DNA from 3 places in the Pseudomonas sp. LBUM1640 genome. Region 1 is predicted to be linked to each of the others. Evidence: predicted binding sites of a transcription regulator. Region 1 holds the regulator's gene; each other region holds the start of a gene.
What was found. The regulator sigma-54, encoded in region 1, starts transcription at its own class of promoters, with help from an activator protein. The targets are predictions, from matches to a motif close to ANTGGCATNNANNTTGCTNT.

Region 1 (7,673 bases):
CTATGACACCGTGAAACAGATCGCCCAGGCCGGCCGCGCCAATGGCACCAAGGTCTCCACCGCTCGCCCGCGTATCGACATGGTTATCCAGCCTAAGCAGAAAGCTGACGCGACCAAGCCGGCGCCGAAACCCGACGCGAAGAAGGCGAACTAATGGCAACCCTGAAAGCCCAGCATTTGGCCAAGGCCTATAAAAGCCGTCAGGTCGTACGCGACGTGAGCCTGTCGATCGACAGCGGCCAGATCGTCGGCTTGCTTGGCCCGAACGGTGCCGGCAAGACCACATGCTTCTATATGATCGTCGGCCTGGTTCAGGCGGATCAAGGGCGCGTACTGATCGACGACCTGGACGTCAGCCACCAGCCGATGCACGGTCGTGCACGCGCCGGTATCGGCTATCTTCCCCAGGAAGCGTCGATCTTCCGCAAACTGTCGGTTGCCGATAACATCATGGCGATCCTCGAGACCCGCAAGGAACTCGACCGTGACGGCCGTCGCAAGGAGCTGGAAAGCCTGCTGCAGGAATTCCACATCAACCACATTCGTGACAACCTGGGCATGAGTTTGTCCGGTGGTGAGCGTCGTCGCGTCGAAATCGCCCGCGCCCTGGCCACTGCACCGAAATTCATCCTGCTGGACGAACCGTTTGCCGGCGTCGACCCGATCTCGGTTGGCGACATCAAGCAGATCATCCATCACCTCAAGGCCAAGGGTATCGGCGTGCTGATCACCGACCACAACGTCCGTGAGACCCTCGATATCTGTGAAACAGCTTATATCGTCAACGATGGCCAGCTGATCGCCGAAGGCGACTCCGCCACCATCCTGGCTAACGAACTGGTCAAGGAAGTGTACCTGGGCCACGAGTTCCGCCTGTAAGCACTGTGGTGTCTGGCCATTCGCCAAGGCGCGCGGGAGTCAATAAAAACCTCCATTTTTTTATTGTTACCGCGCTCTAGGCAAAGCCCCCGATATCAGGCATATAATTTGCTTATGTTTGGCGCTCACGCGCCCTGTCGTGGATGGCGCATTGCGCCGGCGAATAAGGTGTTAAGCCCCTGCCATGAAACCATCGCTAGTCCTGAGAATGGGCCAGCAGCTGACGATGACACCGCAGCTGCAACAGGCCATCCGCCTGCTCCAATTGTCGACCCTGGACCTGCAACAGGAAATCCAGGAGGCCCTGGAGTCCAATCCGATGCTCGAACGCCAGGAAGAAGGCGACGACTTCGATAATGCAGACCCGCTGGCCGACAACATCGAGCAAAAACCCAACGCCGACGTGCAGGAACCCTCCTATCAGGAAACCGCCCCTACGGTGGACAACCTTGAGGAAGGCGAATGGAACGAGCGCATTCCCAACGAGCTTCCCGTGGACACCGCGTGGGAAGACGTCTACCAGACCAGCGCCAGCAGCCTGCCGAGCAACGATGATGACGAGTGGGATTTCACCACCCGCACGTCCGCCGGCGAGAGCCTGCAGAGCCATTTGCTGTGGCAGCTGAACCTGGCACCGATGTCCGACACTGATCGCCTGATCGCCGTCACCCTGATCGACTGCATCAATAACCAGGGCTACCTGGACGAAACCCTCGATGAAATTCTCGAGGCGTTCGACCCGGAGCTGGACATTGAGCTGGACGAAATCGAAGCCGTCCTGCACCGCATCCAACAATTCGAGCCTGCCGGCATTGGTGCCCGCACCCTCAGCGAATGCCTGCAGCTGCAACTGCGTCAACTGCCCGCCAAGACCCCTTGGCTTGCCGAGGCCCAGCGCCTGGTCACCGACTACATCGACCTGCTGGGCAGCCGCGACTACAGCCAGTTGATGCGCCGCATGAAGCTCAAGGAAGATGACCTGCGCCAGGTCATCGAGCTGGTACAGAGCCTCAACCCTCGCCCAGGCTCGCAGATCGAGTCCAGCGAAGCCGAGTATGTCGTGCCCGATGTGATCGTGCGCAAGGACAATGAGCGCTGGCTGGTGGAGCTGAACCAGGAATCGGTGCCACGCCTGCGCGTCAACCCGCAATACGCAGGCTTTGTGCGCCGCGCCGACACCAGCGCCGACAACACCTTCATGCGCAACCAGTTGCAGGAAGCGCGCTGGTTCATCAAGAGCCTGCAAAGCCGCAACGAAACCCTGATGAAAGTGGCTACCCAGATCGTCGAGCACCAGCGCGGCTTCCTGGAATATGGCGACGAGGCCATGAAACCGCTGGTGCTGCATGACATCGCCGAAGCGGTGGGCATGCACGAATCGACGATTTCGCGGGTGACCACGCAAAAATTCATGCATACCCCACGGGGTATTTATGAGTTGAAATACTTTTTCTCCAGCCACGTCAGCACCTCCGAGGGCGGCGAATGCTCGTCCACGGCGATCCGCGCGATCATCAAAAAACTGGTTGCCGCGGAAAATCAGAAAAAGCCATTGAGTGACAGTAAGATCGCTGGTTTACTGGAGGCACAAGGCATTCAGGTCGCCCGTCGAACCGTCGCCAAGTACCGCGAGTCCCTCGGGATCGCGCCTTCCAGCGAGCGTAAGCGTTTGATGTGACGGGCGGGCCATAGCGTTCCAGTGGCGGGTATTCCTACCCGTCGCTTTATGCACTGGCAACGAAGGAGAAGCTGTATGCAAGTCAACATCAGTGGACACCATGTAGAAGTCACCCCTCCATTGCGCGAATATGTCGAGCAGAAGCTGAAGCGGCTTGAGGGTCATTTTGACAAGATCACCAATGTGCAAGTGATCATGAAGGTCGACAAACTCCAGCAGAAAATCGAGGCGACCCTCCAGATTCCCGGCGGCGAAGTAGTCGCCAATGCCGAGCATGAAGACATGTATGCATCAATTGATGCCTTGACTGACAAGCTTGACCGCCAACTTAAAAAGCATAAGGAAAAGCAGCAGAGCCTTCTTCAGGGCACAGGCCGCTAACACTCCCCACCCATGATCCGACTTGAAACCATCCTGACCCCCGGCCGTTCCCTCGTGAACGTGCCGGGCGGCAGTAAAAAGCGCGCCCTCGAACAAATTGCCAACCTGATCGGCCGCGAAGTGCCCGAACTGGATACGCAAGCTGTGTATGAGGCACTTATCGCCCGTGAAAAACTTGGTTCAACCGGTTTTGGCAACGGTATCGCGATTCCACACTGCCGCCTGCAAGGCTGTGAAGCGCCAGTGAGTGCCCTGCTGCACCTCGACGCCCCAATCGATTTCGACGCCATCGACGGCGCGCCGGTCGACCTGCTGTTCGTTCTGCTGGTCCCGCAAGCCGCCACCGATGCGCACCTGGAACTGCTCCGGCAGATTGCCAGCATGCTCGACCGCAAGGAAGTACGCGACAAACTGCGCAGTGCCAGCAGCAACGAGGCGCTCTATCAGGTTGTCCTGGATGAACAAAACGGGCAGTAATCATGCGTTTGATCATCGTCAGCGGCCGCTCCGGCTCGGGTAAAAGTACTGCCCTCAACGTTCTTGAGGACAACGGCTTCTATTGCATTGATAACCTGCCCGCGGGCCTGCTGCCGGAACTGGCGGAGCGCGCGCTGATCCACACGGAACTGGCGCAACCTCTGGTTGCCGTTTCGATCGATGCCCGTAACCTGCCCAGCCACCTTGAGCGATTCCCGCAATTGCTCGAGGAAGTACGTGCCAAGCATATTCATTGCGACGTGCTGTACCTGGATGCCGACGAGGAAACGCTGCTCAAGCGCTTCTCCGAGACCCGCCGACGCCACCCCCTCAGCAGTTCCCACCGCTCGCTGGCCGAAGCCATCGAGGACGAGACCACGCTGTTAGGGCCGATCATTGATCTCGCCGACCTCAAGATCAACACCACCGGCCTGAACCTGTATCAGTTGCGCGATGCCATCAAGCTGCGTTTGCTGAACCAACCCGAGCCCGGTACGGCATTTCTCGTCGAGTCATTCGGTTTCAAGCGCGGTATGCCCGTGGATGCCGACCTGGTCTTCGATGTGCGCTGCCTGCCCAATCCTTATTGGAAGCCGGAACTGCGCGATCAGTCCGGGCTGGATCAACCGGTGGCTGAATACCTGGCCGCGCAACCGGATGTGGAGGAGATGTTCCAGGATATCTCCAGCTACCTGCTCAAATGGTTGCCGCGCTTTGCTGCGAGCAATCGGGCCTATGTCACCATTGCCATTGGCTGCACCGGTGGTCACCATCGCTCCGTCTACCTGACAGAACGCCTGGGCCAGGTGCTGCAACAAACCCTCAAGAACGTCCAGGTTCGCCACCGCGACCTTAGCTGAAAGGAACACCCCCGCGATGCCCGCTCTGGAAATTGAAATCATCAACAAGCTGGGCCTGCACGCTCGCGCTTCCGCCAAATTCGTCGGCGTTGCCGGGCAATTTCCCTGCGAGATCTACGCCGGGCGCACGCCGCAATCCATGGTCAACGGTAAGAGCATCATGTCCATGATGATGCTGGCCGCCGGCAAGGGCACCAAGATTCACTTGAAGACGCAAGGCGAGCAAGAACAGGAAGCGATGGACGCTTTGGTGAAGTTGATCAATAACTTCTTTGACGAGGGTGAGTAAACTCACCGTTTAAGACAGGCGTGAGGCCGCAATAGCCTCACCCTAACGCAGTATCCATCACCATCATCAAGCAGAACCCGATGCACAACCCGAGGCTGGCGAGCTTTTCGTTGCCGTTACGCCGTGATTCGGGAATGACTTCATGCGTCACCACCAACAGCATGGCCCCCGCGGCCAGCGCCAGCCCCAAAGGCAACAGCACTTCGGCCAAGCTCACCAGCCAGGCACAGAGGACGGCAAACACCGGCTCAACCAGGCCTGACGCCGCGCCGATCAGAAAAGCTTTGACTCGCGACATCCCGGCCCCAGCCAAAACCAAGGCAATCACCAAACCTTCCGGCACGTCCTGCAGGGCAATGCCCATGGCCAAGCTGTCGGCATCCGGCATCCCGCCACCTGCCGAGACGCCCACGGCCATGCCTTCCGGGATGTTGTGGGCAATGATGGCAAACACAAAGAGCCAGATTCGCGGCGGAATAACCGGTTTATCCGGCGTGCCCACCAGCATTTCCGGGCTGGCACCAGAGACCTTGCGGTCGACCAGGTACAGACCGAATGCCCCCAACATGATGCCGAAACTGATCAAGCCACTGGCGCCCCAAGGCGAAAGCCCCAAGCTCTCAGCGGCGGCAATACCGGGGACGACCAGCGAAAATGCCGTCGCCGCCAACATGACCCCGGCACCGAAGCCCAGCAAAGTATCACTGAGCGCCACCGGCATCCGACGAATCACCAGCACCGGGACCGCGCCCAGCGCCGTGCCAAGCGCGCAGATCGCTCCGCCCTGCAAGGCACGCAGGATGCGCGGTTCAAGATCCAGCCAGGCCAGCCCGTGGGCCACCAGCAATGCAGTGCCTGCCAATAGCAGCAGCGAGCCAAACGCATAACGAAACATTCGTCCGCTGCTGATCGCCAGTGTTTCAGTGCCCATAGTCGGCCTTAGATCTTGTTATAGAGGTAAATGTCAGGACAAAGCGGCCTGGTAGCGTGCGGTAACTTCCGGCCAATTGATGACACTGTAGAACGCATTGATGTATTCCGGGCGACGGTTCTGATAGAGCAGGTAGTAGGCGTGCTCCCAGACGTCCAGGCCGAGGATCGGCGTATTGCCGCTCATCAGTGGGCTGTCCTGGTTACCACTGCTTTCGACCACCAAGGTCTTTTGCGGCGTGACGCTGAGCCAGGCCCAGCCGCTGCCGAAACGGGTCAAGGCCGCCTTGGTGAAGGCCTCCTTGAAACTGTCGAAGCCGCCCAACTGTTCATCAATCGCTTTGCCCAACGCACCTTCGGGTTTGCCGCCGCCCTTTGGCGACATCACCACCCAGAAGAGCGAGTGGTTAGCATGACCACCGCCTTGGTTGATGACCGCAGCACGCAACTTTTCCGGCAGTTGCTGAACGCTGGAAACCAGCTTCTCAACTGGCCAGCCCGCGAACTCAGTGCCCTCGACCGCCGCATTCAAGTTGTTGATATAGGTCTGGTGATGTTTGGTGTAGTGGATTTCCATGGTTTGCGCATCAATATGCGGCTCCAGGGCATCATAGGCGTAAGGCAAGGCAGGCAAGGTGTAAGACATATCAATGTGCTCCGTAATAAGGACTGTTGCGGGTCGATGCATCCGGTTGCGCCGCAGTGCCACCGAGCAAGCGATGAGTTCGCGGGTACTCACCGTGATCGCTGATGAAGTTCAACAACTCGACGTAAGTCTTGCTGCTCTGGCGCAACGCCGCCTCGCGCAATTGCGGGCTCAGGCGCGGGTCCTGCATGGTCTGCAGCAGGCGCTGATGGATAGCGCAGAGGTATTCCGCGCTTTCTTCGGGCTGGTTAAGGCGCAGGTGCAGGTCCGCCAGGTTGTGATGGGAAATGACGCAAGCCGCCACTGCTTCGTCGGCATCCGCCCACCGCTCGAATAACACTTGAGCCAGCGCCAGGGCTTGCAAATAAGCCTCGCGAGCGTCAACCAGTTCGCCCTGCATAAAGCAGCGATTGGCCCGTTCGATCGTGCGTTTCCAGTGCTCCATGGTGAGCCTCCAAAGCAGAGTCGGTGATTACACGCCGCCAGCCGTGAGCTTTTCCGGATCCAGCAGGACTTCCAGTTGGCTACGGGGCAAGTCGGTGTGTTCGAGGGCGACATCAATTACCGGACGGCCTTGCTGATAGGCCTTCTTGGCGATTTCAGCGGCTTTTTGGTAACCAATGATTGGGTTGAGTGCAGTGACCAGGATCGGGTTGCGCGACAGCGCCTCCTTAAGCTTGGCTTCGTTAACCTTGAAGCTGGCGATGGCCTTGTCGGCTAGCAAACGGCTGGAGTTAGCCAGCAGTTCGAGGCTGCTGAGCAGGTTCTGCGCAATGATCGGCAGCATCACGTTCAGCTCAAAGTTGCCAGATTGACCAGCAACGGTAATCACCGTGTCATTGCCGATCACCTGGGCCGCGACCATGGCGGTCGCTTCCGGGATCACCGGGTTGACCTTGCCCGGCATGATCGAGGAGCCTGGCTGCAGGCCTTCCAGTTCAATCTCACCCAGGCCTGCAAGCGGGCCGGAGTTCATCCAGCGCAGGTCGTTGGCAATTTTCATCAGCGAGACGGCGGTGGCTTTCAACTGACCGGAGACGGCGACGGCGGTGTCCTGGGAGCCGATCAACGCGAACAGGTTCTTGCCCGGAGTGAATTTCACCCCGGTCAGGCTGCTCAGTTGCTGGCTGAAACGCGCCGCGAATTCCGGGTGTGCGTTGATCCCGGTGCCGACCGCCGTGCCGCCTTGGGCCAGGGCCTGCAAGCTCGGCAGCAGGTCCTGCAAGTGGCCGATATTGGCCTTGAGCTGCTGCGCCCAGCCGTTGAGCACCTGGCTCATGCGCACCGGCATGGCGTCCATCAAGTGCGTGCGGCCGGTCTTGATGAACGGGTGAACCTCCTCGGCCTTGCGTTCGATTACCTGCACCAGATGCAGCAGGGCCGGCAGCGTTTGCTCATGCAGCACCAACGCCGCGCTGACGTGAATGGTGGTCGGGATGATGTCGTTGCTGCTTTGGCCGCAGTTCACATGGTCGTTAGGGTTGACCGCCTCGCCCAACAACCGTGTGGCCAGAGTCGCAATCACTTCGTTGG
Region 2 (7,673 bases), 3.0 Mb from region 1:
GAACAGCATCACCAGGTTGTTGCGGATCACCGGCATGTGCACTTTGAGCGCATCCAGGTCCGCCTGGTTACGCGCCAGCAAGGTGATGCTCACCTGCAAGTAGCGCTGACGGCCGTTCTGATTGAAGTTGGCAACAAAGGCCGGCAGCATCGGTTCGAAGATTGCCGGTTGCTTGACGTTACTGGCGGTTTCGGCGGCGGGCGCCGGTTTGCTAGCACTGCTGTGCATGATGTACCAGGTGCCGCCAATCGAGGCGCCAATGGCCAGGAGCAGGCCCAGCACGATCAACAGGATAAGCTTGAGCTTGCCTTTGCCTGCGGGGGGAGTTGCTGCGTCGTCGCTCTTCGCCATGCCAATAATCCGTCACTATTCTGGGATTCATAGATCTACGGAAAGGCAAGAGCAAGTGTTATGCCAGAGTTGTCTGCTGATGGGGGATGGATGAAACACCACAGTTCAATGTGGGAGCGGCGGTGCGACGATTCGACTTGCTCGCGAATGCGGTGGGTCAGTCGATGAATCTTTTGACTGACACTGCGCTTTCGCGAGCAAGTCGAATCGTCGCACCGCCGCTCCCACATTTAGACCTGTGTTGGGCTCAGATCAGGCGTAGTAATCGACGGCACTGGAGCCAACTATCGTCTGGGTCACCGGCGCGACCGCCGCTGCCACTTCAGCGTGATCACCGGCATCACCGCCATCGCCGCGACCACCGCTGCCACTCACGCCACGTGCCTGGTTCTGTTGCTGTTGTTCCTGGCCCTGCCCTTGCCAGCCGCGGGACTGGTCGGAGACGTTAACGTCGACCTGCCCCATGCCCTGCTGGGCAAACATTTCGCGCAATCGGCCGGACTGGGTTTCCAACGCTTCACGTACCACCGCGTGACCACTCATGAAGGTGACCTGAGCTTGTTGGTCCGCCGTCATGTTGACCTTGATATCCAGACGCCCAAGCTCGGCCGGCTGCAACTGAATCTCTGCCGACTTGAGGTTGGCGCTGGACAGGTACATCACGCGGTTGACCACTTCCTCGGTCCAGCCACTCTGGTGCATGGCCAACGGCGCATTCGCGACCGGTGGCAACGCATTCGCGGTCTTCGGCGTGGCGGCCTGGGTCAGGGCGGCCAGGCGGTTGGCGAAGTCATCGACGCGGGTGTCGCTGCTGGCGTCTTTCAGATCTTTGAGGCCGCCTTCGATCAAGCCGCTGAAGGCTTTGTCGCCGCCCTGGTCAGTGCTGTCTTTGGTGGCTTGCTGGTCGACCATATTGGCCAGGCCGGCGGCAAAATTCTGCGCGGCGGTGGGCTGGTCCTGGGTCGGCGCCGGTGCGGCCTTCTGCGACGTCTGGCTGCTGGCTGAGACGTGACCGCCCTGCTCCATGGCCAGGCGCACGGCCGGCATCGAATCCAGTGGGTCGGCTGCCGGGTCGAACGACGGTTGCTTGGCATCCTCTGTCGCGGCGACGGGTGCTGCGGCGACCGGCAGGGCCTTGTCGCCCTTGGTCGCGGCTACCGGGGCCGGGGTTTCTACGGGCACGGGAACGGCAACCGGTGTGACGGTGGCAATCAAGGCCGGGTCGACGACCGGGTCAACGGGGGGTTCCTGCACCAGGGACGGGTCAGTGGGTTTGTCGTCGTCACTGCTGGCGCTGTCGTCGGAGGTGGCAGGCGGCTTGGCAGGCAAGGAATTGCCGCTATCGGCAACCGCTGGCGTGCTGGCGGCAGGCTTGTCGTTGCTGGCCGCAGGTTTGGCGCTGGTGTCGGAAGGCTTGTTATTCGCGGGTTTAGCCGGGGTGTCGTCGGTCTTTACCGTGGGTTTCGAGCCTTGGTTGGCAAACACTTGAGCGAAGCCCTGGCCCTTGTCACGCGGGTCCGCAGCCGCTACCGCAGGGGTGGCGGCAGGCGCTTGAGGCTTGGCCGCGGGGGCAGCCTGAAGGAGCGAATTCGGGGCGACTGGCATAGGTAAAGGTCTCCACTGCATTGGGGATCGGGGATGCAGTCATGGAGGTAGAGCAAGAGTTGGGCCAGGTTTATGGTTTTGTGTGTATATCCGTTATTTGCGTAACGGCTGAGATGGGTTCCGCTCTTACAGCGGGTCACTTTTGAAAAGAGCCCAAAAGTAACCAAAAGGCTCTTGCCCCACCACTCGGCACCTCGCCTAGGCTCGGTGTGCCCTCACGCAGGCTTTGGAGCGGGGGCCGCCGCGATGGGCCATCCATGGCCCAGCGCGGCTAAACCGGCGTCCTGCCGGTTTACCCCCGCTCCAAAGCCTGCGTGAGGCCAGCGTGGTTTAACGGGGCGCCTAAGATCAAAATCAAGATCAAGATCTACAGCACGGCGGCCTAATAGCCGACCTGAGTGGTTGAATCAAAAGCAAAGCCAAGGCGGCCTGGCAGCCGACCTGCTCTTGGAAGCTGAACTGGGTTAAATGTGGGAGGGGCTTGCCCGAATGCGGTGTTTCAGTCAGTTTATTTGTAACTGACACACCGCATTCGCGAGCAAGCCCGCTCCCACATTTTGAGCTCAGTACATCAGGTAGATGTGTGTACTCGGTCAAAGGTGGGAGCTGGCTTGCCTGCGATGGCATCAGCTAGGTATGCCTGATGTACCGAGGTGTCTGCATCGCAGGCAAGCCAGCTCCCACAGAAAAGCAGCCCTGCTTTTGATCTGTTCTTGCTGTGCTTTTGCCCTGCTTTTGCTTCAACCACTCAGGTCGGCTACTAGGCCGCCGTGCTGTAGATTTTGATCTTGATCTGACAGGCCCCGTTAACCACGATGGCCGAACGCAGGCTTGAATCCGTGGGTAACCCGGCAGGACGCCGGGTTAGCCGCGCTGGGCCAGGGATGGCCCATCGCGGCGGCCCACGGATTCAAGCCGGAGTGAGGGCATGCCGAGCCTAGGCGAGGCACCGAGTGGTGGGGCAAAGACCTTTTGGTTACTTTTGGCTGGGCCGGCATTCCGGGCGTTTGCCAAAAGTGACCCGCTGTAAGAGCGGAACCCTAAGCGGCCGTTACCGCAGAAATGGATATGTACTCAACCTACCTAAAGCTGAAACCGCTCCCGCTCCGACTCATACATCGGCCGAACCAAAGCAAACTCATGATCAATCTGATCAACCAAGGCGCCCAAGTCCGCCGTAGACTCAACAGACTCCGCTTCCAGCCGCTGACACAACTGCGCCAACCGCACCGCCCCAAGGTTCCCACTGCTACCTTTAAAGCTATGCGCAATCCGCCCCAACGCCTTGGCATCATCGCGCGCCTTGCGCAACGCCTCGACGCGCTTCTGCGAATCGTCCAGAAAGGTATCGAGCAGCTTGGGATACTCGCCCTCCATAACCTCCTGCAAACCCGACAACACATCAGGGTCCATATGAATCTCAGCCACTTGCTCGCTCCTTGATCAAGAATCGGCGGATTATGCCAGAGCCCCCCAGCAAAACTCCACGCACACACTACGCCCGCCATCCGACCAGCGTACATCGCTGCTCAGTTGGCGCACCAGGCTCAAGCCCCGGCCAGACAGACGGTCGACATCCAGAGGCCGAGCCAGCACCTGTTCCACGTCAAACCCAGGGCCGCTGTCTTCAATACGCAACGTCATTTTACCGCCGGTGCCCGTCGGCACCACCTGCACATGCACACGCACATAACCGCTGTTCAATTGCCCCAGCCGCTCATTGCGCTGGCGATAATAGTCGGCAAACCCCAGGGCATCGCGCTTGAGCCGCGAATCCAAGCCCAGCACCCCATGCTCCAACGCATTGGAATACAACTCAGCCATCACGCTGTAAAGCGCCCCGCTCTGCGCGCGCAGGCCGTGTATCTCCAGCAGCAGTTGCAACAGGTACGGCAACGGGTTGTAACTTTTGAGCGTCTGCGCGCGAAATTCAAAACTCACCGACCAGTCCAGCGGGCACGACTGCCCGCTGTCGGCGTACATCGGCTCGGCCGCACGCAACGGCTGGCCGGCCAGCAAAGTGATCTCGACCATGCTGACGTCATCCCGCGCCTGGCCACGAAACGCCGCCAGGGCCTGCTCAATATCTTCGAACAGGCGGTCAGGCTCGCAGTTGGCCGCAAACACCTGCTGCAAGCGCTCGGCGCCGAACAGCTGGTCATTGGCGTCGGCAGTGTCCAACACGCCATCAGAGAGCAAAAACACGCGATCGCCCAAGGCCATGGGCCAGACTTCGGTGCTGTCATCAAACGTTTCGGCCGAGCGCACGCCTAACGGCAAGTGCCGCGACACCAACGGCGTACGCTTGCCCGTGGCGACTTCATGCACATAGCCTTCGGGCATGCCGCCGTTCCACACCTCCACCACGCGCCGCTGGGCACTCAGGCACATCAGCGTGGCGCAGCAAAACATGTCCACCGGCAGGATGCGCTTGAGCTTGGCGTTCATCTCACGCAGGGTCTGCGCCAGGCCGTAGCCCTTGGCGGTCATGCCGTAGAACACTTCTGCCAGCGGCATGGCACCCACGGCGGCCGGCAGCCCGTGCCCGGTGAAGTCGCCAAGCAGCACGTGCATGTCACCCGAGGGCGTGTATGCCGCCAGCAGCAAGTCGCCGTTGAACAACGCATAGGGCGATTGCAGGTAGCGAATGTTCGGCGCCGCGTTGATACAGCCCGAATGCGCCACCTTGTCGAACACCGCCTTGGCGGCCCGCTGCTCATGCAGCAAATAGTTGTGGTGCTTGGCGATCAAGTCACGCTGCTGCAAGACCGTGGCCTGCAGGCGACGCAGGCGGTCCATGGCGTTGATCTTCGCCGCCAGGATCAGTGGGTTGTAGGGCTTGGGCAGGAAGTCATCGCCACCGGCGTCCAGGCATTGGGCCAGGGCTTCGCTCTCGCGCAGCGAAGTGAGGAAGATGATCGGCACCAGTGCTTCGCCCGCCAACTGCTTGATCTGGCGCGCGGCTTCAAAGCCGTCCATCACTGGCATCAACGCGTCCATCAACACCAGCTGTGGGCGCTCGCGGGTGAACACCTCAACGGCTTGCGCGCCGTTCTTGGCGGTGAGTACCTGATGGCCCTGGCGGCGGATAATCGTCGACAGCAACAGCAAATCGGCGGCGCTGTCTTCGGCGATCAGGATCGTCAGCGGTTCAAGGACGGGGGCCAGGTTGCTCAACTGATGTCGAACAGTTTGTCGAAGTTGGAGATGGCGAGGATCTTGCGCACATCGGAATTACTGTTGATCACCTGCACCTCGGCATTATCGCCACCGGCATGGTCACGCAACAGCAGGAGCATGCCCAGGGCCGAACTGTCCATGTAGGTGGCTTCCTTCAAGTCCACCACGTAGACCTCGGGCACCTTGTAGAACTTTTCGTAGGCCTCACGAAAAGCCTGGTGACTGCCGAAATCGAACCGCCCCTTGACCGTGATCATTGCTTTTTTCCCATCCAGGGAGACTTCTGAGACGACTGACATATGACTGCATCCTTGTCATTGGCTATGTGCAACAAGGTTTAGCAGGTGAACCGGATCTGGGCAACACAGCGAATCAAATGTGGTAGCTGGTTTGTTTGCGATGAGCGTAGACATCGATACGTCATTTTCACAGATTGAGTGTTGTGGTTGTCTTGGGGGGCGCTGGGTACATATCCGTTGTTTGGGTGATGGCGGGCATTGGTTCCGCCCTTACGGCGGGTTACTTTTGGAAAAGAGCCCCAAAAGTAACCAAAAGGGCTCTTGCCCCACCACTCGGCACCTCGCCTAGGCTCGGTGTGCCCTCACGCAGGCCAGCGTGGTTTAACAGGGCGCCTAAGATCAAAATCAAGATCAAAAGCAAGAGCACGGCGGCCTAGTAGCCGACCTGAGTGGTTAGATCAAAAGCGAAAGCAGAGGCGGCCTGGCAGCCGACCTGATCTTGGAAGCTGAACTGGGTTAAATGTGGGAGGGGCGGTGCGACGGTTCGACTTGCTCCCGATGGCGGTGTGTCAGTTGATGCACCTGGTGAATGGCCCACCGCATTCGCGAGCAAGCCCGCTCCCACATTTTGAGCTCAGTACATCAGGTAGATGTGTGTACTCGGTCAATGTGGGAGCTGGCTTGTCGGACCGCCGAACCGCTGCGATGGCATCAGCTGGGTATGCCTGATGTACCGAGGTGTCTGCATCGCAGGCAAGCCAGCTCCCACAGAAAAGCAGCTCTGCTTTTGCCCTGTTTTTGCCCTGTTTTTGCCCTGCTTTTGCTTCAACCACTCAGGTCGGCTACTAGGCCGCCGTGCTGTAGATTTTGATCTTGATCTGACAGGCCCCGTTAACCACGCTGGCCGAACGCAGGCTTGAATCCGTGGGTAACCCGGCAGGACGCCGGGTTAGCCGCGCTGGGCCAAGGATGGCCCATCGCGGCGGCCCACGGATTCAAGCCGGAGTGAGGGCATGCCGAGCCTTAGCGAGGCACCGAGTGGTGGGGCAAAGACCTTTTGGTTACTTTTGGGGCGTTTGCCAAAAGTGACCCGCTGTAAGAGCGGAACCATACGAAGCCGTTACCGCAGCAACGGATATGTACTCAATCTACCCAAACCGAGGTGATGCCATCACAGGCAACCCAGCTCCCACAGTTAGTACTGTGATTGACGGGGAAGGCGCTGTGACAGTTCGTCGAGCAGCTTCTGCTCGCGCTTGTCTTCAAGCGCCCGCGCTTCGTCGATATAGCGCTGCACCAGCTTGCGCAAACCTTCGACCCGGGCGAACGCCGCTTGCCAGGCCTCGCGGGCTTTATCGAGGTTGTTCTGGTGCCAGGCCAGGCTCTGGCGCTGTTGGCCAACGGCGGTTTCCAGCTGGTTGAGAAAGCCCTGATAACCCATCAACCACTGGCCGGAGACGCCCTTGCTGCCGCGCTCGATCCATTGCTGCTGGTACTCGCCACGAAAGCGTTCCAGGTCGCCCAGCTTGCTTTCCGCCAGGCGCACCTGGCCCTGAAAATACCCCAGGCGCTGCACAGCGGCTTTTTCGGCCTTTTCGGCCATGTCCACCACTGGGGCCAGGCGTGAAGAACGCGTGCTGGCCATGGCTTAACCGCCTGGCGCCGGAGCGAAGATCGAACCCAGGTGCGCTTCGCTTTCGCCCATGCTGATCTTGTCGTTGAGGCCTTGGCGCAGATAGGTCACCAGTTGCGGTTGCAGGGCAATCGCCAGGTCAGTTTCGCGATCACCACCGGCCACATAAGCGCCGACGCTGATCAGGTCGCGGCTCTGCTGATAGCGCGACCACAGCTGCTTGAAGTGCTGCGCGCGGGCCATGTGTTCCGGCGTGACCACGGCCGGCATCACCCGGCTGATTGAGGCTTCGATGTCGATGGCCGGGTAATGCCCCTCCTCCGCCAAACGCCGCGACAGCACGATGTGGCCGTCGAGCACGCCCCGCGCCGAGTCGGCAATCGGGTCTTGCTGGTCATCGCCTTCGGACAGCACGGTGTAGAACGCGGTGATCGAGCCGCCACCGGCCTCGGCATTACCGGCGCGCTCGACCAGCTTGGGCAGCTTGGCGAACACCGACGGCGGGTAGCCTTTGGTGGCGGGCGGTTCGCCGATGGCCAGGGCGATTTCCCGCTGGGCCTGGGCGAAACGCGTGAGCGAGTCCATCAGCAACAGGACGTTCTTGCCCTTGTCGCGAAAATATTCGGCAATGCGCGTGCAGTACATGGCGGCGCGCAACCGCATCA
Region 3 (7,673 bases), 650 kb from region 1:
TGCTGCTCGCGAATCCGCGCCAGCAAGTCCAGGCCACTGGCGCCGGGCATGCGGATGTCGGAGATGATCACGTCGGGCTGCTGGCGAGCCAGGCGGCTCATCACCCCGTCGGCGCTGTCGAAGCTCTGGGTGGTCATGCCTTCCTGTTGCAAGGCTTTCTCCAGGACCCAGCGGATAGAACGGTCGTCATCGACGATCCACACAGTTTCACTACGGCTCATGTCGATGGGGCTCCTTGTTCCAGAGGCAGAAAGATCGAGAACGTGGTGTGGCCGGGATGGCTTTCACATTCGATCAGACCCTGGTGCTGGCTGATGATGTTCTGGGTAATGGCCAGGCCCAGCCCGGTGCCGTCCGGGCGGCCGCTGACCATGGGGAAAAAGATGGTTTCTTGCAGTTCCGCAGGAATGCCTGGGCCGTTGTCGATGATCTCGACTTTGGTTACCAGGCGGTGGCGCACATGGCCGATGGTGAACTGGCGCAAGGCGCGGGTGCGCAGGCTGATGCGGCCCAGGCGCAGCTCGTTCTGGCTGCTGATGGCCTGCATGGCGTTGCGCACGATATTGAGCACCGCCTGGATCATCTGCTCGCGGTCGATCAACACGTCAGGAATGCTTGGGTCGTAATCGCGCACCAGCGTGATGCAGCCTTGGCTTTCGGCTTCCACCAGCTGGCAAACGCGCTCCAGTACCTCGTGCACGTTAGTCATCGCCAGCGACGGTAGTTTATTGGAGCCGAGCATGCGGTCGACCAGGTTACGCAGGCGGTCGGCCTCCTCGATGATGACGTTGGTGTAGTCCTTGAGATGCTCCTCTGGCAGCTCCCGGGCCAACAGCTGCGCCGCGCCGCGAATCCCGCCCAATGGGTTCTTGATCTCATGGGCCAGGCCGCGCACCAGCATTTTGCTGGTTTCCTGCTTGGACAGCTGCGCTTCTTCTTTGGTGATGCGCAGCAGGCGGTCGCGCGGGTGTACTTCGAGCAGCAGCAAGGTGGCGCCGTTGCTCAGGATTGGGGTTACGGCGTAGTCGACGGTCAGCGTCTGGCCGGTAAGGGCGGTGAGCATCGCTTCGCGCTTGGTGAACGGGTGGGCCTGCTCCACCGCTTGGCGCAACGAGCTCAAGGCTTCGGCCGACTCGGTGAACAATTCGCTGATGAACTGCCCATGGCTGCGCTGGCCGCTGATGGCCAGGAGCATCTCCGCCGCCGGGTTCATATACTCAAGACGCAGGTCGTCATTGAGCAATATGGTCGCGGTGGTCAGGTTGTCGAGTAGCAAACGGTGCAGTGCATCGCTGATGGTCATCAGGACCTCTTTTGGAGCAAGGCGCGGGCTTGAGGCACACGCTGATACAAGGAAAATGCAAAAACCAAACCAAGGCTCCGAAAAGAAGCGTTAAAGCCCTGAAATAAGGGTTTAAGGCTCGAAACTGTGGCGTTCTGCCAGCTTGCTCGGGAAGATTCGAACCAAAATGGGCTGTTCGAGTGGGAAGGGTGCGGCGTATCGCACCAATATAGTGCAGATTTGCGCAGTGTGTTCAGGAAGGTTTTTTAGGCGTGTTTTTTCGGTTGTTGAGGCAGGATTTGACGATTTCTTGCAGACCGCCACTGTTTTGAGGGAGGACAAATTCAGCGGTCAGCGGCGAATCACCTGGGATGGCTGAAGGTAATGTCATCGTGATGAGTTGATCGTGCCTTTTATTGGCGATCCACTCGCGCAGCTCTTGGCGATTGGCTGGCATGATGAATTTGAACAGCACGCCGTGCTGCTGAGTTGGCTCTGCGCTGTAGTAGCCGTTCACGCGGTAGGTTCGCGCTGGGAGGGCGCCGGTTGTGAGGCTGAGCGGCCCGGAGGACCGGGCGTCCGGGCCTTCATAAATGTTGGGGTTGAAGTGCAGTTCGTCCGTGTGGGTGAGCAGCGAGATCATGGGGCGTGAGGGGCCGCTGTAGCAGGCGACTTGCAGGATCGCAATGCTGGTTTTTTCTGCGTGAGTGGCTTTGCCATTGATTCTGGCGTTGATGATCGTACTTTCCGGATAAGGCGCCTCCACCGTCCAGGTCGGGTGTTCGGGGTCGCTGGTCGGTTGTGCTTCGGACGGTTGGCTGAGTGCTAGCGTCAGTGAGCACAGGAACTGGCAGGAGAGATTCATCGCGAAGTACGTCGGCGGGTGGCGGCTGGACGCTGCATCGTAGAGGCTTGATTCCACGGGATGTATCAGACATTTCTGCGGTGTAAAAAGAATGTGGGAAAGGGCCTTCAATGAAGTAGGCCCGTGCCTGTCACGGCGTATAGATGCACAGCTCGGCCGTGGCGCGGGTCATTGCGATTTGGGCCAGCGGGTCGTGAAGCGGTTCGTGCACGGCTTGGGCCAGCCATTGCGGGCACTGTGGGTTGCTGCGTTCGGGGCTGAAATCCGCCAATTGTTGCAGCAGGCGTTTTTGCAGTTGGTCCAGTTGGGGGCGAATCTTGCCGACCAGATCGGGGCGCGGGGTGTCGGGTGCCTTGCCTTTAAGCTGCCAGTCGGACAGCCGGGTGTATTGCACCAATTTGTTCGCTTCAATCTGGGCGCTGAAGAACTGCTCTGCGGCTTCAGGTGCCAGGTTGTAGCTGGAGGCCTGGGCCCTCACGCTGGCGATCACAGCCTGTTCCCTGGGGCGATCTTCCACGGCCTTGTGGCTGTCCCATTTGCTCAGCGCCACCTGGTCGGCGATGGCCAGGCGCTCGGCGATGCTGTCGAGCAGCGGCGCGAGAGTAGGCGGTGCGGCGCAGGCACTGGCGCTGACGAATAGCAGAGCGAATACAAGTCTATGTTTCAACGGTGATCTCCTTGTGGGAGCGGGCTTGCTCGCGAATACGGTTGTTCAGTCGATGCATCTGGTGCCTGATCCACCGCATTCGCGAGCAAGCCCGCTCCCACATGTTTGATTGGGTTTACAGAACTGAAGCTGCATCAGTCCAAGGCTACTTTAACCTCCCCGTTACGCGCGAAAACCCAGGCAAAAAAAAGACCTCCCGAGGGAGGTCTTTTTCGTCACGCCGCTCTTAAGACGCGGCGCTACCGGATCAGCAGCTGTAGTACAGCTCGTATTCCAGTGGGTGTACGAAGGTGCGCACTTTGATTTCTTCTTCGCTTTTCAGCTCGATGTAGGCATCGATGAAGTCGTCGCTGAATACGCCGCCCTTGGTCAGGAACGCACGGCCCTTGTCCAGCTCTTCCAGGGCTTCTTTCAGGCTGCCGCACACTTGTGGGATCTCTTTGGCCTCTTCAGGCGGCAGGTCGTACAAGTTTTTGTCGGCGGCGTCGCCAGGGTGGATCTTGTTCTGGATGCCGTCCAGGCCAGCCATTACCAGGGCAGCGAAGGCCAGGTATGGGTTGGCAGCCGGGTCCGGGAAGCGCGCTTCGATACGGCGAGCGCGAGGGCTGGACACGTAAGGAATACGGATCGAAGCGGAACGGTTACGGGCCGAGTAAGCCAGCATTACCGGTGCTTCGAAACCTGGGACCAGACGCTTGTAGGAGTTGGTCGACGGGTTGGTGAAGCCGTTCAGGGCCTTACCGTGCTTGATGATACCGCCGATGAAGTACAGGGCAGTGTCGGACAGGCCGGCATAACCTTCGCCAGCGAAGGTGTTCTTGCCATCTTTGGCGATGGACAGGTGAACGTGCATACCCGAACCGTTATCGCCATACAGCGGCTTAGGCATGAAGGTAGCGGTACGGCCGTAGGCATCAGCCACGTTGTGTACGCAGTACTTCAGGGTCTGAACTTCGTCAGCCTTGGCCACCAGGGTGTTGAACTTCACACCGATTTCGTTCTGGCCGGCAGTCGCCACTTCGTGGTGGTGAACTTCGATGACCAGGCCCATTTCTTCCATGGCGTTGCACATGGAGGTACGGATTTCGTGGTCGTGGTCGAACGGCGGAACTGGGAAGTAGCCACCTTTGACGCCTGGACGGTGGCCTTTGTTGCCGCCTTCGATGTCCTGGTCGGACATCCACGAACCTTGTTCGGAGAAGATCTTGAACATGGAGCCGGAGATGTCGGACTTGAACTTGACCGAATCAAAGATGAAGAATTCTGGCTCCGGGCCTACGAATACGGTGTCGCCGATACCGGTCGACTTCAGGTATTCCTCGGCACGCTTGGCGATCGCACGTGGGTCGCGGTCGTAGCCTTGCATGGTCGAAGGCTCGATCACGTCGCAGACGATGATCAGGGTTGGGTCTTCGGTGAACGGGTCGAGAACGGCAGTGCTGTCGTCCGGCATCAGGATCATGTCGGAAGCTTCGATGCCTTTCCAGCCAGCAATGGAGGAACCGTCGAACATTTTGCCTTCTTCGAAGAAAGCATCATCCAGCGCGTCGCGAGCCGGCATGGTCACGTGGTGCTGAGTACCTTTAGTGTCCGTGAAGCGCAGATCAATCCATTTAACGTCATGATCTTTGATGAGTTGAACCGACTTCGACATGGTGTCCTCCGGGTGGCTTCGGGCTGGGGTAGTGGAGTTAGCCCTTAGAATGTGGGTGATGCCGGCGCGAATACTCGACCAAGGCAACCTGCCTCACAAGAGAGCAAATTGCATGCCAGTGCGCCAACATGGCCTTTTTGCCTCAAAATGGCCCCTATAACGGTGCAATCCGCTGAAGCGGAATAAATAACGCACTGCAATGTAGCGTTAATTTGTGTAAATGACCCGTTTTGGTGCACGTTATGGGCAATGCATATTAACTGGTTAAACCTTGAGCGATTTCCGCTATAATCCGCGCCCCCCTTTTTCAGCAGGCCCGGCGCGCGCTGTTTCCATGAAATTAATCGTTAAAGTCTTCCCCGAGATCACCATCAAGAGCCGACCGGTACGGACGCGTTTCATCCGTCAGTTGGCCAAGAACATCCGTGCCGTGCTCCGTGACTTGGACCCGGCTGTGGTGGTGAACGGCGTGTGGGACAATCTCGAGCTGGAAACCCGTATTACCGACGCCAAAGCCTTGAAGGACATGACCGAGCGCCTGAGCTGCATGCCGGGCATCGCGCATTTCCTGCAGGTGGATGAGTACCCGCTGGGCGACTTCGATGACATCACCGAAAAGTGCAAACAGCACTACGGCAATGAGCTTGAAGGCAAGATCTTTTCGGTGCGCTGCAAGCGTGCCGGCAAGCACACTTTCAGCTCCATGGACGTCGAGAAATACGTCGGCAGCAAGCTGCGTCGCGAGTGCGGCGCAGCCGGAATCTCCCTGAAAGCACCGCAAATTGAAGTGCGCATGGAAATTCGCGACCAACGGTTGTTTGTGATTCACAGCCAGCACAACAGCATCGGCGGCTACCCGCTGGGCGCCCTGGAACAGACCCTGGTACTGATGTCCGGCGGTTTCGATTCCACGGTGGCCGCCTACCAGATCATGCGCCGCGGCCTGATGAGCCACTTCTGCTTCTTTAATCTGGGCGGGCGTGCACATGAATTGGGCGTGATGGAAGTCGCGCACTTTATCTGGAAGAAGTACGGCAGCTCCCAACGCGTGCTATTCGTAAGCGTGCCGTTTGAGGAAGTGCTCGGCGAAATTCTCGGCAAAGTCGATAACAGTCATATGGGCGTAGTATTGAAGCGTATGATGTTGCGCGCTGCGTCCAGAATCGCCGATCAGTTACAGATCGACGCGCTGGTGACCGGTGAAGCGATTTCCCAGGTATCCAGCCAGACGCTGCCGAACCTGTCGTTGATCGACTGCGTGACCGAGAAGCTGGTGCTGCGCCCGCTGATCGCCAGTCACAAGCAGGACATCATCGACCTGGCCGAAGAAATCGGCACGGCGGACTTCGCCAAGCACATGCCTGAATACTGTGGGGTCATTTCGGTGAACCCCAAGACCCACGCCAAGCGCAACCGCGTGGAGTACGAAGAACAACAGTTCGACATGGCGATTCTGGAGCGTGCGCTCGAGAACGCCAAAATGGTCCCGATCGATCGCGTAATCGACGAATTGGGCCAGGACGTGAAAATCGAAGAAGTCAGCGAAGCCCTGGCCGGCCAGATCGTCGTCGACATCCGTCACCCGGATGCCGCTGAAGATGAGCCGCTGGAAATCACTGGCATCGACGTGCAAACGCTGCCGTTCTATGCATTGAACGCGCGTTTCAAGGAACTGGATAACAGCCGTCAGTACCTGCTGTATTGCGACAAAGGCGTGATGAGTCGCCTGCATGCCCACCATTTGCTCAGTGAGGGGCATGCCAATGTGCGCGTTTATCGACCGAGCTAAGAGCCCGGGGCTGTTTGCCTGTGGCCTGCGTCACCGGCCCCCCGACTCTGCCGTCAAGCTGTAACGGCAAGGCCTGACTCTACTGTTAATCGCTGCCACGACCTGTCAGCACACCGAATCCTCTGATCGAGATACACAAGTGATCGAAAATCTACGTAACATCGCCATCATTGCTCACGTTGACCATGGTAAAACCACCCTGGTAGACAAACTCTTGCGTCAATCCGGCACCCTGGAGCGCAACGAGCTCAACGACGAGCGCGTGATGGACTCCAACGACCAGGAAAAAGAGCGCGGTATTACCATCCTGGCTAAAAACACCGCTATCAACTGGAACGGCTACCACATCAACATCGTGGACACCCCGGGCCACGCCGACTTCGGCGGCGAAGTTGAACGTGTAATGTCGATGGTTGACTCCGTTCTGCTGCTGGTTGATGCCCAAGACGGCCCAATGCCGCAAACCCGTTTCGTGACCAAGAAGGCGTTCGAAGCCGGCCTGCGTCCGATCGTGTGCATCAACAAGGTTGACCGTCCAGGCGCGCGTCCGGACTGGGTTCTGGACCAGATCTTCGACCTGTTCGACAACCTGGGTGCTACCGAAGAGCAACTTGATTTCCAAGTGATCTACGCCTCTGCACTGAACGGTATTGCCGGTCTGGAACACACCGCCATGGCGGAAGACATGACCCCGCTGTACCAGGCGATCGTTGACCACGTTCCACCTCCGAAGGTTGACCGTGAAGGCCCGTTCCAGATGCAAATCTCGGCACTGGACTACAACAGCTTCCTGGGTGTTATCGGCGTTGGCCGTATCGCTCGTGGTAGCGTCAAGCCGAACACCCCGGTTGTTGCTATCGGCGCCGACGGCAAGAAGCGTAACGGCCGTATCCTGAAGCTGATGGGTCACCACGGTCTGCACCGTATCGACGTTGAAGAAGCTTTCGCAGGCGACATCGTTTGCGTAAGCGGTATGGACTCGCTGTTCATCTCCGACACCCTGTGCCAGCCGGACACTGTCGAGGCGATGAAGCCTCTGACCGTTGACGAGCCAACCGTTTCCATGACCTTCCAGGTAAACGACTCGCCTTTCTGCGGTAAAGAAGGCAAGTTCGTGACTTCCCGTAACATCAAGGAACGTCTGGACAAAGAGCTGCTGTACAACGTTGCACTGCGCGTTGAAGAAGGCGACTCGGCTGACAAGTTCAAGGTTTCCGGCCGTGGTGAGCTGCACCTCTCGGTACTGATCGAAACCATGCGTCGCGAAGGCTTCGAAATGGGCGTTGGTCGTCCAGAAGTGATCATCCGTACTGTTGACGGCGTGAAGCAGGAACCGTTCGAAAACGTCACCATCGACACCCCTGAAGAATCCCAGGGCAAGGTCATGGAAGAGATGGGCCTGCGTAAGGGCGACCT

Region 2: ACA065_RS21785 (flagellar hook-length control protein FliK) is a predicted target of sigma-54. The motif match lies at 2,006-2,025, and genes of this name have one in related genera.
Region 3: glnA (glutamate--ammonia ligase) is a predicted target of sigma-54. The motif match lies at 4,569-4,588, and genes of this name have one in related genera.

What each region holds. Positions count from the first base shown of each region.
Region 1 is NZ_CP166816.1:1,036,269-1,043,941, reverse strand. Features, by position in the region: gene lptA (lipopolysaccharide transport periplasmic protein LptA) at 1-154, shown strand, start outside; gene lptB (LPS export ABC transporter ATP-binding protein) at 154-879, shown strand; gene ACA065_RS04605 (RNA polymerase factor sigma-54) at 1,064-2,557, shown strand; gene hpf (ribosome hibernation-promoting factor, HPF/YfiA family) at 2,633-2,938, shown strand; gene ptsN (PTS IIA-like nitrogen regulatory protein PtsN) at 2,951-3,415, shown strand; gene rapZ (RNase adapter RapZ) at 3,418-4,275, shown strand; gene ACA065_RS04585 (HPr family phosphocarrier protein) at 4,292-4,564, shown strand; gene ACA065_RS04580 (ZIP family metal transporter) at 4,602-5,495, opposite strand; gene ACA065_RS04575 (superoxide dismutase) at 5,529-6,140, opposite strand; gene ACA065_RS04570 (DUF2753 family protein) at 6,142-6,585, opposite strand; gene ACA065_RS04565 (class II fumarate hydratase) at 6,613-7,673, opposite strand, start outside.
Region 2 is NZ_CP166816.1:4,961,774-4,969,446, forward strand. Features, by position in the region: gene fliL (flagellar basal body-associated protein FliL) at 1-351, opposite strand, end outside; gene ACA065_RS21785 (flagellar hook-length control protein FliK) at 604-1,956, opposite strand; gene ACA065_RS21790 (Hpt domain-containing protein) at 3,040-3,384, opposite strand; gene ACA065_RS21795 (SpoIIE family protein phosphatase) at 3,415-5,133, opposite strand; gene ACA065_RS21800 (STAS domain-containing protein) at 5,130-5,435, opposite strand; gene fliJ (flagellar export protein FliJ) at 6,571-7,020, opposite strand; gene fliI (flagellar protein export ATPase FliI) at 7,024-7,673, opposite strand, start outside.
Region 3 is NZ_CP166816.1:390,161-397,833, forward strand. Features, by position in the region: gene ntrC (nitrogen regulation protein NR(I)) at 1-221, opposite strand, end outside; gene glnL (nitrogen regulation protein NR(II)) at 218-1,303, opposite strand; gene ACA065_RS01720 (hypothetical protein) at 1,536-2,258, opposite strand; gene ACA065_RS01725 (chorismate mutase) at 2,278-2,814, opposite strand; gene glnA (glutamate--ammonia ligase) at 3,062-4,468, opposite strand; gene thiI (tRNA uracil 4-sulfurtransferase ThiI) at 4,803-6,257, shown strand; gene typA (translational GTPase TypA) at 6,397-7,673, shown strand, end outside.